4 regions of the Bradyrhizobium sp. LTSPM299 genome follow, and region 2 is predicted to be linked to each of the others. Evidence: predicted binding sites of a transcription regulator. Region 2 holds the regulator's gene; each other region holds the start of a gene.
What was found. Region 2 encodes LexA, which represses DNA repair genes until DNA is damaged. Its sites were predicted from a motif close to TGTTCNNNNTGTGTTCNG; they were not measured.
Positions count from the first base shown of each region.

Region 1 (3,685 bases), on a different contig from region 2:
TGTTCACCCGATCCGTGCCTCTCCGAGCGCGCGGCTAGATAGGTTGCGAGGTTATCTGGAGAAGGAAGCGGTCCCCAAACGAACCGAAAAAGGATAATGGGCAATGAGATCAAGTCATCGCTGATGCCCGAACGCTTGAGACTCATACCATTCGAATTGGTCAAGATCAGACGCTTCATTGGCCTGACTCAAGCAATGGAACACCGAGACATACAAAAACGAAACGGGCGCCGACGACGTCGGCAACTCAACGTCCTCAGCGCCCGCTTCCAGCGAAATCACGCAAGCCTTGAGGCTTACTCCTCCGCGACCGGCTCTTCACCGTCGGCGTCGCGCTCGGGCGTGCCGGCGAGGATCTGCTCGGCGATCAGTCCGGAGTTCTGGCGGATCGCAACTTCGATCTTGGCGGTCATGTCGGGGTTGGCCTTCAGGAAGGCTTTCGAATTCTCGCGTCCCTGGCCGAGCCGCTGGCTGTCATAGGAGAACCATGCGCCGGACTTCTCGACGATGCCGGCCTTGACGCCGAGGTCGAGGATTTCGCCCATCTTGGAGACGCCCTCGCCATACATGATGTCGAACTCGACCTGCTTGAAGGGCGGCGCCAGCTTGTTCTTCACGACCTTGACGCGGGTGGTGTTGCCGACGACTTCGTCGCGCTCCTTGATCGCGCCGATGCGGCGGATGTCGAGACGAACGGAGGCATAAAACTTCAGCGCGTTGCCGCCAGTGGTGGTCTCCGGCGAGCCGTACATCACACCGATCTTCATGCGGATCTGGTTGATGAAGATTACCATGGTATTGGACTTGTTGATCGAGGCGGTGAGCTTGCGCAGCGCCTGGCTCATCAACCGCGCCTGCAGACCCGGCAGCGCATCGCCCATCTCGCCCTCGAGCTCGGCCTTCGGCACCAGCGCCGCAACCGAGTCGATCACCAGCACGTCGACCGCGCCGGAGCGCACCAGCGTGTCGCAGATTTCCAGCGCCTGCTCACCGGTGTCGGGCTGCGAGATCAGGAGTTCGTCGATATTGACGCCGAGCTTACGCGCATAGACCGGGTCGAGCGCGTGTTCGGCGTCGATGAAGGCGCAGATGCCGCCCTTCTTCTGGCCTTCGGCTACCGTGTGCAGCGCCAGCGTGGTCTTGCCCGACGATTCCGGTCCGTAAATCTCGACGACGCGGCCCCTCGGCAGGCCGCCGACGCCGAGCGCGATATCGAGCCCGAGCGATCCCGACGATATCGTCTCGATATCCATCGAGCGGTCGTTCTTGCCGAGCTTCATCACCGAGCCCTTGCCGAACTGGCGCTCGATCTGGGAGAGCGCGGCTGAGAGCGCCTTGGACTTGTCCATAGAGGATCCTTCGACGATACGCAGGGCAGAGGCGGACATGGGATGTGCTCCTTATGGCGGGGATTCGCTAGCGGGACAAACGGATCAGGCGGGACGCGTTGTTGACCGGGAACCGATGTACCACGTTTGTTCTGTGTTCGCAATATGTTCTTTCCGGCCGGCGGGTGCTGTCCGTATTTAACCCCAAGTGTCCTAAGTTGATTTTGGGAGTGTCCTAAATCCCGTTAACCAGTTGGCCAGGAACCAATCTGCTGGGATACGCATGACTCGGTACAGGTGGCCCTATTGGCTGCTGCCTGCAACGAAGCAGGGCATGTCATGTGCGAGAAGTGCGACGATATTGACGCGAAGATTATCCGCTATAAGCGGGTAGCGTCCCAAATCAACGACAAGATGCTTCAAGACGGGCTTGCCGACCTAATAGAGAAAATGATGGCTGAGAAAGCCTCGTTTCATCCGGAGCGGGAGAAGGAGTAAGGCCGCCTCAGTTGGCGGCCTTTTTCATTTTATACTGGGTCCCCATCTTTATCGAACAATGGCAGCGCGAGGGTCTCATCAAATCGGGGATGCACGCGATCAAGCTTCACTTCAAAATCATCGTACTCATCACTCAGCTTCATAATTGTTGTAACTGATGCCAGATGCTCTCGCATCTTTGGGTGCCCAGTATCTTCCGTTAATCGCCGCGTGAAAGGGTACTTTCGTCCTTTCCCGCTTTCTCTCTTCGGAACAATTGTTCGCATTTCCTCCAACACGCCGGGGGCGAGCCTTGCCCAAACAATGTCATTGGTCAGATGGCCGAAGTATTGTGGTTTTTTGCCACTATCTCTCGGAAATTCTAGCCCGCGCAGGCGAAACAAGTTCTCATAAAACTCACTCGGAAACATCCGAATATAAGGCCTCAATTCTTTAGCGATGAACTGCTCAAGAATTTCCGCCAGCGCATCGCGAGCGCGATCTTTCTGATATCCGGTCGCCTCATCAACTAGAGCAATGATGCCGACTCGCATCAAGCCGCGAGCAATCAACTCACATGCCGCAGCAATGTGAAGCTGTCTTGGATGCAGCACGCCATCCGCGCGAGCTTGAAGGACGGCCTCACAAATTCCTGGAAGGGCCTCGGCGTCATAGCCGAGCGCGCGCCGCATACCGGCACCGTGCACCTTCACCCTAAAGGGAATTGGATTTCTTATCGCATTGAGCAAGTCATTGGAAATGTAGGGACTTAAGGCGTTTCCAGTCACAAAACGCTGAAGTCTATCGCCCTGACCAGAGGAGAAGGAACCGGCCCCGCCTCTAGCCATTCCAAGCGCGGCGATGATGCCGCGATCTGTCAGAACACGTTGCTCATTGCTCAAAACGTAGCAAGGCACCTCAAGCTTACCAATCCGCAAGGGTCGGTCGGATGAGCCATAAATGGCATAAGGCAAATCCCCGGCCCATCGCGCTTTGGCTGCGGCCTGAGCAATCTCTTTGCGCTGATCTCCAGATAGCGAATTGGCCCTAGCTAGCCCACCCTTGGATTTTCCGGTCGGCTCATTATCCATATTTGTTTCCTCCAATGCTTGCATAATAGGAGGATTACAGGTATTTGCAAGTACATGCTTGCAAGTTCCGGGTCCATATGCTTTATGGTCTCCATGGTTGCTCAGACACACACAAGCAAACGCCCCTCCGGCCTTTCGGCTGGCGGGGCGTTTTTGTGTGCGGAAGCGTGGCAGAGTGGCCTATTGCAGCGAGCTTACCCCTCGCCGGACCTTTGGGCGTCCAAACCCCTCGCAGGGTCCCGTCAGTTCGAATCTGACCGCTTCCACCATCAAACTAGTGGGGCCGTCGCCGTTGGCGCGGAAACGACCCCCGATCACCACTCCGGGGATGAGCCCGAAGCGACAACCGTTCTGAGTAATATACGCCTTGGCGGGCGCATGTTCCAGAGTCGCCGGAAGCCCATCCCCTTCAACCCGAAGGATGAGCTTCGTGAACGTACTTTCTCGCGACCAACAGATCCAAATCATCGCCTGCCTCACCGAAGGCCAGAGCATCCGCGCCACTGAGCGCATCACCGGCATTCACCGCGATACCATCATGCGCCTTGGTGAGCGTGTCGGCCGCGGCTGCGCGGAACTGCACGACCGTATGATGGTCGGCATTCGCTGCGGTCGGCTGGAGCTTGACGAGATTTGGGGATACGTCGGCAAGAAGCAAAAGCGCGTCCAGCGCCATGAGATCAGCCATAAGGGCGACCAGTACACGTTCATTGGAATGTCGGCCTCCGCTAAGGCCATCATCAGCTACCGCACCGGCAAGCGAGACAGCGAGAATACGGACCTGTTTGT
Region 1 covers NZ_JYMU01000006.1:587,263-590,947, forward strand. Annotated here, with positions in the region: gene UP10_RS03950 (hypothetical protein) at 1-179, opposite strand, end outside; gene recA (recombinase RecA) at 297-1,388, opposite strand; gene UP10_RS43935 (hypothetical protein) at 1,635-1,826, shown strand; gene UP10_RS03960 (P63C domain-containing protein) at 1,856-2,896, opposite strand; tRNA gene UP10_RS43940 (tRNA-Val) at 3,058-3,165, shown strand; gene UP10_RS42515 (transposase) at 3,327-3,685, shown strand, end outside.
Region 1: recA (recombinase RecA) is a predicted target of LexA. The motif match lies at 1,484-1,501, and genes of this name have one in related genera.

Region 2 (3,685 bases):
AGGGCGATGTGCTGCTGGCAGGCGGCAGTCTGCTGGCCGACCGCGCGCTGTCGCTTGCGGCTGCGATGAACTATCCGGAGCTGCCGGTGTGCCGCCGTCCGAAGGTGGCGGTGCTGGCGACCGGCGATGAACTCGTAATGCCCGGCTCCCGCCCCGGCCCCGGCCAGATCGTCTATTCCAACGGCTATGCGCTGCGGGCGCTGGCCCGCGCCGAGGGTGCCGAGACCGTCGATCTCGGAATCGCGGCCGACACTGTGGCGTCGACGACCGCGGGGATCCGCCGCGCGCGTGACGTCGGGGCCGACATCCTGATCACCACCGGCGGCGCCTCGGTCGGCGACCACGACCTGGTCAAGCAGTCGCTGGAGGCCGAGGGCGTCAATATGGCGTTCTGGCGGATCGCGATGCGGCCGGGCAAACCGATGATGCACGGGCGTCTCGGGGGAATGCGGGTGATCGGCCTGCCCGGCAATCCAGTGTCGTCCTATGTGTGCGCCTTCCTGTTTCTGGTGCCGCTGATTCGCAGCCTGTGCGGCCGCAAGACGGTTCATCATGTCCGCGAGCGCGCCCTGCTCGGCCGCGATCTCGCCGCCAACGACCAGCGCGAGGATTATCTGCGCGCGCGGCTCGAGCAGCGCGACAACGGCACGCTGATCGCAACGCCGGTCACGCAGCAGGACAGTTCGCTGTTGGGAAATCTCGCTGCGGCACGGGCACTTCTGATCCGCCCGCCGTTCGCGCCGGCCGCCGCCAAGGGCGCGGCGTGCGAGATCCTGACCATGCCGGAGTGAGGCCTTCGCGGTAGCCGCGCATCGGGAGTGCCAGTTACGTTCACCTGAAATTAAGTGGTTGCGGAACACATATCGAACATATAGTGTCCGTTCATGATTTGTTTCGAGTACTGGTGTCACCAAATGGGAGTCCGTCTCGGAGTTTCGCGCTCCCGAGGTCCGGCTTTCTTCTGAAGTCTCGGAATCGAACGACGCTACCAACCGGGGGAATGCTCGAGATGCTCACGCGCAAACAGTACGAACTTCTGCGTTTCATCAACGAACGTCTGAAAGAGGCCGGCGTGCCGCCCTCCTTCGACGAGATGAAGGACGCGCTCGACCTGCGCTCGAAATCCGGTATCCACCGCCTCATCACGGCCCTGGAAGAGCGCGGCTTCATCCGCCGCCTGCCCAACCGCGCCCGCGCGATCGAGGTGATCAAGCTTCCCGAGCTCTCCGGCGGCGGCGGCAATGGCCGGCGTGGCTTCACGCCAAGCGTCATCGAGGGCACGCTCGGCAAACGCTCGACCGCGCCGATGACGGCCGAGGAGGACGGCAACCGCCCGGTCGCAGTCCCCGTGATGGGCCGGATCGCGGCCGGTACCCCGATCGAGGCGCTGCAGACCCGCAGCCACACCATCAGCGTCCCGCCCGACATGCTCGGCTCCGGGGAGCACTACGCGCTGGAAGTGCGCGGCGACTCGATGGTCGAAGCCGGCATTCTCGACGGCGACATGGCGTTGATCCAGCGCAACGACACCGCCAACACCGGCGATATCGTGGTGGCGCTGATCGACGAAGAGGAAGCCACCCTGAAGCGCTTCCGCCGCCGCGGCGCCTCGATCGCGCTCGAGCCGGCCAACACCGCCTATGAAGTGCGCATCCTGCCGCCGAACCGGGTGCGGATCCAGGGCAAGCTGATCGGGCTCTATCGCAAGTACTGAGGCAGCAAACGCGCTGTAGCGCGTTTGTGATCGGAGTGCTCCACGGTCAGTCGTACAATCGCCCAGAAACGGGAAGAAGATCGTACGCTATCGTCCACTCTGGTAGAGGCCCTATGCCTCAAGGAGAGGCACGGGTCGCTACCTCGAAATGAGGAGCCATCCGATGTGTGACTATAGTCTGCACGCCGTGGCATCGCGCCCCGCCGTCGTCGGAGAGACGCTGATCACCACGACCTTCCGCGGCACGTCGACCCGCGGCTTTGCTTCGGAGCATGATCCCGCCGTTGCGGTGTGCATGCGTCCGGGCACCGAGCTCGCCTTCGCCGAGAACGTCCGCTACGACGGCCGCTGGCTCTGGACCCGGACGATCGGCTACCGCGTCGGCGTGTTCAACGAGGTCGAGCCCGACGTTCCCGATCGCCATCATGATGCGGTCGAATTCCCCGACGGCAACCGCTTGCTGGTGACCCAGCTCTGCGAAGGCCAGCGCGTCACCGTGCTGCAGCTGCCGGCGGTCGCGTCGACCGTCGAGCGCGAGCCCAAGGTCGTGGAGCGGCGGCCCTCCGTATTCGCGTCGCTGTTTTTGGGTTGAGACCATCATCGCCGCGGGATGAGCCTCCGCGCGGCGGGTGACCAAAGTCATTTCCAGCGACCCCGGACTTAGCGTTCCGGGGCGCATTTGTGGATTTGCGTCCAATGGCGCCTTGGCGCATCATCACGGTCCGACAAGGACACGCGCGGTGGTCGACAAGGTCACTTGGCAAAAGGCTGGACGCGTCACGGAGCCGGGCCGCTACATGTTCCGGTTCGGCTGGCTGACGGTGACGGCCGCCGACCTGAAGGTCTGGGAGCAGTTTCCCCAGGCCGCCTTCACCCTCGTCAAGATACCCGACGCTGATCCCGACGCGGCCGAGTACCACCTCGGTTTGTTCGAGCTGCCGACCGGGCCTTCGTCCTAACCCGACTAATCGTATGGGCAGCAGCCCAACTCGAGCAGCTAATCCTGCAAGGCATGTCGCGCGCCTGATAGGCGCGCCAATCCACCATCCAACTTCGAATCCCGGCTCGCTCCGCGAGATCGGCGACCTGTGCCCGTGCTCGGGCTTCCAACCATCTCAAAAACGAAAGGAGCTGCCATGAGCAGTCGTTTCACGAGTGCCAACAATCCTGGCCTCCGCGGGCAGGAACGCATGAAAGAACTCGCCGCCGAGGCGAGAGTATCGCCCATCCCGGTAAAAACGGATTTAGTCGTGCGCGAAAACAGAGCGGAAACACCGCGAAATTTCGCAGATGTGATCATTCGATCGCACCGAAGGAAGCTTGCGGCGCCTCAGTGAGGCACCGAAAATGCCGAAGCCGCTTGCTCCGCCTAATGCTTAGGTTTCTTTGGCTGTTGCGGCCGCTGCTGACGAGCCTTTTTGGCTTCTTGGCGTTCTTGGTGGCGCCGTTGCTGTCTGGTCTGCTTTGGTCGTGCTTCTGGTTCTTCCGCGGGCGCGGCTAAGGGTGTTAGTCTTGGGTATGGCTCCTGGCCTGTTGCGTAGACATGCACCTGATCGACCAGCTGGTTCCAGTTCAGTGTTGTGCTATTCGAGCAGCTTGCGAGAAGGGTAAGCAGCAAGGCGGTAAGCGCCCCGCCAGCCGACATCTTTTTCTTGATTGCGACGGCGAGCTCTGGCGAGGAAGCTTCGATCGTACTGACAACCTCGGCCTCTGGCTTCCCCTGCCGAGCTTCGTCCAGTGCGGTCTGCAGAACACGCAGGATCTCGATCGTTTCTTGCGGCGCATGAACGACGCGGATCGCGTTCTCAACGAAGTCAAATTTTCCGTCGACGACACGGGCTGGACGTCCGCACCTTTGACACTGGGTCACGTTGTTGATGAATGCTGCGCCTGTCGATTCTGTAGCGCCAAAATCATTGGAAATGAACACGAACCCGCAATTGGAGCAGCGGCTCGGAAGCGCACCGGACG
Region 2 covers NZ_JYMU01000031.1:62,539-66,223, reverse strand. Annotated here, with positions in the region: gene UP10_RS17825 (molybdopterin molybdotransferase MoeA) at 1-791, shown strand, start outside; gene lexA (transcriptional repressor LexA) at 1,010-1,714, shown strand; gene UP10_RS17815 (hypothetical protein) at 1,878-2,306, shown strand; gene UP10_RS17810 (hypothetical protein) at 2,455-2,673, shown strand; gene UP10_RS44350 (hypothetical protein) at 2,851-3,051, shown strand; gene UP10_RS42105 (hypothetical protein) at 3,084-3,685, opposite strand, start outside.

Region 3 (3,685 bases), on a different contig from region 2:
GCACGTCGCCGGGCGCACCCGAGCCTTTGGTCAATTCGCAGCGCAGAATTTTCAGACGCACCGGCCCGCCGTCATCCGCCAATTCGCACCACGCACCGGGAAACGGCGACAGCCCATGAATATGCCGCAGCACCGCGTGTGCCGGCTTGCTCCAGTCGATCCGCGCCTCGGCCTTGTCGATCTTGGCGGCGTAGGTGACCCCGTCCTCGCTCTGCTTGGTGAGCTGCAATCGCCCGCGCTCCAGCGCGCCCATGGCGCGGACCATCAAATCCGCGCCGAGCGGCGCTAGCGCGTCGTGGAGATCTGACGCCGTAATGCTGTCCGATATCGCCAGCCGCTCGGCCATCGCGACGTCGCCGGTGTCGAGGCCGACATCCATCTTCATCACCATCACGCCACTCTCGGCGTCGCCCGCCATGATGGCGCGGTTGATCGGCGCGGCGCCGCGCCAGCGCGGCAGCAGCGAGGCGTGCAGGTTGAAGCAGCCGAGCTTGGGCGTATCGAGGATGGACTGCGGCAGGATCATGCCATAGGCGACGACGACCGCCGCATCCGCATCGTGGGCGCGAAACTCCTCCAGCGCTTCCGGCGTCCTCAGCGTCTTTGGCGTCAACACGGGAATGCCGAGCGGCCGCGCTTCCTGCTCGACCGGCGTGGGCTGCAATTGCAGGCCGCGGCGGCCGCCCGGCTTCGGCGTCCGGGTGTAGACGGCCGCGACCTCATGGCCGTGCGCCACGAGCTCCAGCAGCGTGGGCACCGCGAAATCGGGCGTGCCCATGAAGATCAGGCGGAGAGGCATGAGGCTTACTCGGCAGAAAGAAGAGTTTCCGTCATGCCCGGGCTTGACCCGGGCATCCACGTTCTTCGACAGCGAAGCAAGACGTGGATGGCCGGGTCAAGCCCGGCCATGACGGCGGAGCGTGCGGCTAGTCCGACGCGCGCTTGGCGGCCTTTGCAAACTTCTTCAGCACGCGGTCGCGCTTCAGCTTCGACAGATAGTCCACGAACAGCACGCCGTTGAGGTGGTCGATCTCGTGCTGGACGCAGGTGGCGAACAGGCCCTCCGCATCCTCCTCGTGCAGCTTGCCGTCGAGATCGAGGTAGCGCACGCGTACCCGCGCCGGCCGCTCGACCTCCTCGTAATATTCGGGGATCGACAGGCAGCCCTCTTCGTAGACGGAGAGGTCTTCCGAATGCGCGATGATCTCGGGATTGATGAAGACGCGCGGCTGCGGCGTCGTTTCGCCGCTCTCGTCGCGCTTGGCGAGGTCCATGGTGATCAGGCGCAGCGGCTGCGCGACCTGGATCGCCGCGAGCCCGATTCCGGGCGCGTCATACATGGTCTCGAACATGTCGTCGGCGAGCCTGCGGATCTCCGGCGTCACCGTCTCGACAGGTTTCGACACCAGCCGCAACTGCTTGTCCGGCAGGATGATGATTTCTCTAAGTGCCATGCGCGCGATTTAAGCCGCTGATCTGCGAGGGTCAATCCGAACCAAGGCCGGTTAAGCCCGCCTTAACCACGTTTCTTCAGGACAAATTAGCCAGGAAAATAAAGGAAGCATTAACCATAAATGTTCCCTTTTCGTTCGGCGTCAGCTGCGAATCGGCTACAACGGCTGGCATGAATGAGATTCTTTTCATGATCGGCGAGCTGCCGGTCCGCGCTTCTGACGTGCTGGTCGCCTTTGGCGCGCTCGCACTGGTCCTGCTGCTGGTGATCGCCATCGTGATCGCGCGATCGAGCCGGCGCGGTGCGGAAATCGCTATCGCTCAGACCATCCGCGCCGACGAGCTGGAGGAGCGGCTCGCCGACGTGCTGCGCGCCCAGACCGAGGCGTCCGGCCGGGCCGATGCGATTGCGCAGTCGCTGGCCGGCCGCCAGGCCGAGATGGCGCGCGCCGTCAACGAGCGGCTGGATTCGGTCACCCACCGGGTCGGCCAGTCGATGGAAAATTCGACGCGCAATACGATGGATTCCTTGCGGGTGCTGCACGAGCGGCTCGGCATCATCGATCATGCCCACAAGAACCTCAGCGAGCTCACCACCCAGGTGACGACCCTGCGTGACGTGCTCGCCAACAAGCAGTCGCGCGGCGCGTTCGGCCAGGCGCGGATGGAGGCGATCGTCCAGGACGGTATGCCGAAGGGCTCCTACGAGTTCCAGCACACCCTCACCACGGGCAAGCGGCCGGACTGCGTGGTGTTCCTGCCCGATCAGCGGCCGCTCTGCATCGACGCGAAATTTCCGCTGGAGGCAATGACCGCGCTGCATGATGCGCGCAGTGACGAGGAACGGAAGTTCGCCAGCCAGCGGCTGCGCAGTGACGTGCTGAAGCATGTCAGCGACATCGCGGAGAAATATCTCATCCCCGGCGAGACCCAGGACACCGCACTGATGTTCGTGCCGTCGGAATCGGTCTACGCCGAAATCCATGATGGCTTCGACGACGTGGTCCAGAAGGCCTATCGCGCCCGCGTCGTGCTGGTGTCGCCGTCACTGTTGATGCTCGCGATCCAGGTGATGCAGCAGATCCTGAAGGACGCCCGCATCCGCGACGCCGCCGACCAGATCCGCAACGAGGTGATGCATCTGGGCGACGATCTCAGCCGCCTGCGCGAGCGCGTGCTCAAGCTGCAGAATCATTTCGGCCAGGTCAACGAGGACGTCAGGCAGATCCTGATCTCCGCCGACAAGATCGAAAAGCGCGCCGGCCGCATCGAGGAGCTCGACTTCAGCAAGTCCGAGGCACCCGTCGAAGTCCCCCGCTTCGTCAAGAGCGCGGCGCCAGAGCTGTTTCCTGCCCCGCGCAAGCTGCAGGCGGGGGAGTAGTGTCCGACGCTGCTTTCACCACACAAATGGCGTCATCGCCCGGCTTGACCGGGCGACCCAGTATCCCAGAGGCGGCAATTGGGAGCACGCAGCTACTACGTTTACATCCTCGCCAGCCACATCGGCGGCACGCTCTACATCGGTGTGACCAATGACCTCATCAGGCGGGTTGGAGAGCACAAGCTGAAGCTCGTCGGCGGCTTCACCAAGCAATACGACGTGAACCGGCTGGTGTACTTCGAGATATTCGAGGATATCGAACAGGCGATTCGTCGCGAGAAGCGGCTGAAGAAATGGCCTCGCGCGTGGAAGATTTCCCTTATCGAGAAAGACAATCCGGGCTGGATTGATCTTTATCCGGAGATTGCTGCGGGAGGCGGGTAGGCCTCTGGAATACTGGGTCGCCCGGACAAGCCGGGCGATGACACCTTCTTTTTGGCTCGAATCTGCTACCAACTGCTTCATGACCGCTCCTGAAGCGACCGAAACTCCACTGCAAAAGCCCGCCCCCCCCTCCTGGCGCGACAGCTTCGCGGTGTATCTGCAGCCGCGCGTGCTGATCGTGCTGCTGCTTGGCTTCTCCTCAGGCCTGCCGCTGGCGCTGTCGGGCTCGACGCTGCAGGTGTGGATGAAGGAGGCCGGTGTCGACCTCGGCACGATCGGACTGCTCGCACTGATCGGCACGCCATACACGCTGAAATTCCTCTGGGCGCCGCTGGTCGATGCCATGCATGTGCCGCTGTTCACGCAGCGGTTTGGGCGCCGCCGCGGCTGGCTCCTTTTCTCTCAGTTGCTGCTGATCGCAACGATCCTCGTGCTTGCAATGTCCGACCCCGCGCGATCGCCGTGGTT
Region 3 covers NZ_JYMU01000058.1:203,779-207,463, forward strand. Annotated here, with positions in the region: gene fmt (methionyl-tRNA formyltransferase) at 1-799, opposite strand, end outside; gene def (peptide deformylase) at 927-1,454, opposite strand; gene UP10_RS30030 (DNA recombination protein RmuC) at 1,625-2,833, shown strand; gene UP10_RS30035 (GIY-YIG nuclease family protein) at 2,912-3,217, shown strand; gene UP10_RS30040 (AmpG family muropeptide MFS transporter) at 3,297-3,685, shown strand, end outside.
Region 3: UP10_RS30030 (DNA recombination protein RmuC) is a predicted target of LexA. The motif match lies at 1,576-1,593, and genes of this name have one in related genera.

Region 4 (3,685 bases), on a different contig from region 2:
CGCCGGCGCCTCACTGATGTCGGGCGCCTTCATCGCCAAGCGCTTCGTGCTGCACCTCAAGCCCGAAATGTTCCGGCTGTTGATGGACGGCATCATGCTGTTGGCGGGCGCGTCGCTGTTGTGGTCGGCGACAACGTCCTAGCTGGCAATCTATTTGATTGTCGCCTCGGCCGCGATCAGTTCCTTGCCATCAGCGCTGCGGATCGTCAGCCGCACCTGATCGCCGCTGCCGCCGGAGGGAAGTGTCGCCGACAGATGATTTCCGTTCTTCGGGTCGGCGGCCACGATCTCGTCGAACACTACGGCATCGCCGCGCTTCAGCGTGATCCGCAACGGCGCGGCCGGCGCGATGCTGAAGAACTGGAGGTTTGCGTGGGATGCGTCCGCCGAGAAATTGACCAGGATGTTCTCGTTGGCCTGGGTCACGTTGCTCATGCCGACGGTCGGGCTGTAGGTTTCCGTAACCGACACTTCGCCGAGCGCGGCAAGGTGCGCGGGGTGGAAGAACTGGTCGGACACGCCGGCCCACAACTCGACGTAAGGCTGCGCTTCGGTCGGCGCCTTGCGGGCATCGGCTTCGTTGGTGAACGAGGGAAATCCCCACGTCCACATCTTCAATCCGCGAGTCACATGATTGTCGGCGACGCGGATGATGCCCTCTTCATTGTCGTGGTTGATCACGCCCCAGAAGTTTCCGCCCTGCATGTCGGGCACGGCATAGGCGATGCCCATCGTCGGCCAGTTTTTGAAGTCACGCAGCTTTTCGAAACGATGGGTGTCCGGACCCGTGCGGGCGTCGCCCTCGGCAATGTTCGCCGACCATACAGGCGTGGTGTAGGTCGTAACCGGCGCGATGATCTCGGCGGCGGCGGTGGTCCTCGGATGCTGCGGATCGGAGCCCGGCGCCAGCGTCGCGCAGGTCCAGTATTCGTAATCGATCGGCTTGGCCTGGGTATTTCTGAGCACCACGCGCGCATCGACCGCGGCGCGATCGGCTTTCAGCGTGACATAGGTGGTCGCCTCGATGCCGGTCTCGCCGGTGAAACGCTTCGGTGCCGCGGAATAGGCAAAGTCGTCCTTCAGCGACATCGCCACCGTCACCTCGGTTTCTGTCTGCTTCACCACCCGGAACTCCCACGGCTTCAGCCAGGTCCGGCCGTGCTCGGGATCCGGAAAGGTCGGAAAAATGCCGCCGTAGACCATCAGCCAGTCGTAATAGAAATTGCCGGCCTTCATCCCGTAGGGCACGCCCACCTCGGTGCGATAGAGCTGTTCGTGACCGGTCGGCTTGTACACGATCGACAGGATGCGCCCGCCGAATTCAGGCACCAGCGTCACCTTCAGATAGCGGTTCTCGAGCACCTGGGTGCGGAAGGTTCGGTCGACGATGACAGTCTTGTCGAGCGAGCCGTCGACGAATCCGTTGTCCGCCGTGGTTGCGTATTTGACGGTGCTCCAGCTGATCGTCGACTCCGTGAGCGACACGCTGTCGGGCCTAGGCGACGCCGCAAGTACGCTGGCGTGAGGCGCACAGACCGCCGAAACCAGGGCGACCGCGATGCAGATGCGGACAAGACGGGCAGCAAGAATGGCCATTGAAATTGCCTTCGAACGGGAGCGGCAATTCTACCCGATCGATGCGTCCGCGGACATCCATGCCGGGGCGCCAACCGTGTCATGCGGGGCGAGCCGTGGTATGCTCGTCTGGCACCGGCCGACAGGGCGCCCGATAATGACGTCATTCGAACTCTCGCTGTTTGCCGACTACTTCCAGTTCTACATTCAGGACGAACCTGCATCCGGCGACCTATCCGAGGCATGGACGGAGGAAGCGGTTGACCGGTTGCTCGCGATGGCACCAGGGATGGTCGGGATCGGCACCGTGCGCAACATGCATGTTCCGGTCTCGGTGACGATTCTCGACGGCGAGCCGGTCGACGATTTCGCTGAATGGGACCACGTCGTCGAAGCCTGCCTCGACATTACATCCGGGCGTATCGTGATCGCCCGTTGCACCGATTACTTCCCCGATGCGATGCGCATCGAGGTCTCGCCGGGCACCTACCGGGTGCGCGTCTCGTACGGCGCACTCGACAGGCTATCGGTGAATGGCCTGGAGGGCGACGATCACTACCGGCTGCAGCTTTGGCCCGCCCCGTCGATCGCAGTTCGCGTTTTGAAATAGCGCGTGGAATGACTCAAACCTTCCTCGCGTCGCCGAGAAATGTTCTGAGGGGCGAAACCTCGCGGCGTCGCTGGCGGACGGAATCGCAAAGTCATGATCCGACTGGACAGACCAGCACAAATGTTCTATATTTGTTCTTCATTGCATTGAGCAGTAATGGCCAAATCGACCCTCTCCTTTGTCTGCCAGAACTGCGGCGCGGCGTATAATCGCTGGCAGGGCAAGTGCGAGTCCTGCGGCGAGTGGAATACGCTGGCCGAGGAGGACACGACTGGCGCGACTTCGATGCCGGTCTCGATCCGCTCCAAGCGCAAGGGGCGGACATTCGCGCTCGAAAGCCTGACCGGCAAAAGCCAGGATGCCCCGCGCACCTCCTCCGGCATGGCCGAGCTCGATCGCGTCACCGGCGGCGGTTTTGTGCGCGGCTCGGTGCTCTTGGTCGGCGGCGATCCCGGCATCGGCAAATCGACGCTCTTGACCCAGGCGACCAGCATGATGGCGCGCGCCGGGCATCGCGCGGTCTACATCTCCGGCGAAGAGGCGGTGGCGCAGGTGCGGCTCCGCGCCGAGCGGCTCGGGCTGGCGGATGCGCCCGTCCAATTGGCGTCGGAGACCTCGGTCGAGGACATCATCTCGACGCTGTCGGAAGGCGCCGTGCCGCGCCTGATCGTGATCGATTCGATCCAGACGATGTGGACCGACACGGTGGAGTCAGCACCGGGCACGGTGACCCAGGTCCGCGCCGCGGCGCAGGCCCTCATTCGGTTTGCCAAGAAATCCGGCGCTACGATCATCCTGGTTGGCCATGTGACAAAAGACGGCCAGATCGCCGGCCCCCGCGTGGTCGAGCACATGGTCGATGCGGTGCTGTCGTTCGAGGGCGAAGGCTCGCAGCAATTCCGCATCCTGCGCGCGGCGAAGAACCGCTTTGGCGCCACCGATGAGATCGGCGTGTTCGAGATGACGGGGCTCGGCTTGCGCGAGGTCACCAACCCCTCCGAATTGTTCCTGTCCGAGCGCGATCTCGGCAGCCCCGGCACGGCGGTGTTTGCCGGCATCGAGGGCACCCGTCCCGTGCTGGTCGAATTGCAGGCCTTGGTGGCGCCGACCTCGCTCGGCACGCCCCGCCGCGCCGTGGTCGGTTGGGACCCGAGCCGGCTGTCGATGGTGCTGGCGGTGCTGGAGGCCCATTGCGGGGTCAAACTGTCCGGGCACGACGTCTACCTCAATGTCGCCGGCGGGCTGCGCATCCAGGAGCCCGCCGCCGACATGGCGGCGGCCGCGGCTCTGGTGTCGTCGCTGGTGAACGCGCCATTGCCGACCGATGCGGTCTATTTCGGCGAGATTTCGCTCTCAGGCGCGGTCCGCCCGGTGGCACAGACCTCGGCGCGGCTGAAGGAGGCCGCCAAGCTCGGCTTCGGCCGCGCCATCCTGCCCGAATCGGCCCGTGGCGACGTCGGCGGCGACGCCGGGCTGACCCTCAACAGCGTCGGCAATCTG
Region 4 covers NZ_JYMU01000027.1:119,722-123,406, forward strand. Annotated here, with positions in the region: gene UP10_RS16790 (sulfite exporter TauE/SafE family protein) at 1-142, shown strand, start outside; gene UP10_RS16795 (DUF5107 domain-containing protein) at 151-1,596, opposite strand; gene UP10_RS16800 (hypothetical protein) at 1,589-2,185, shown strand; gene radA (DNA repair protein RadA) at 2,342-3,685, shown strand, end outside.
Region 4: radA (DNA repair protein RadA) is a predicted target of LexA. The motif match lies at 2,307-2,324, and genes of this name have one in related genera.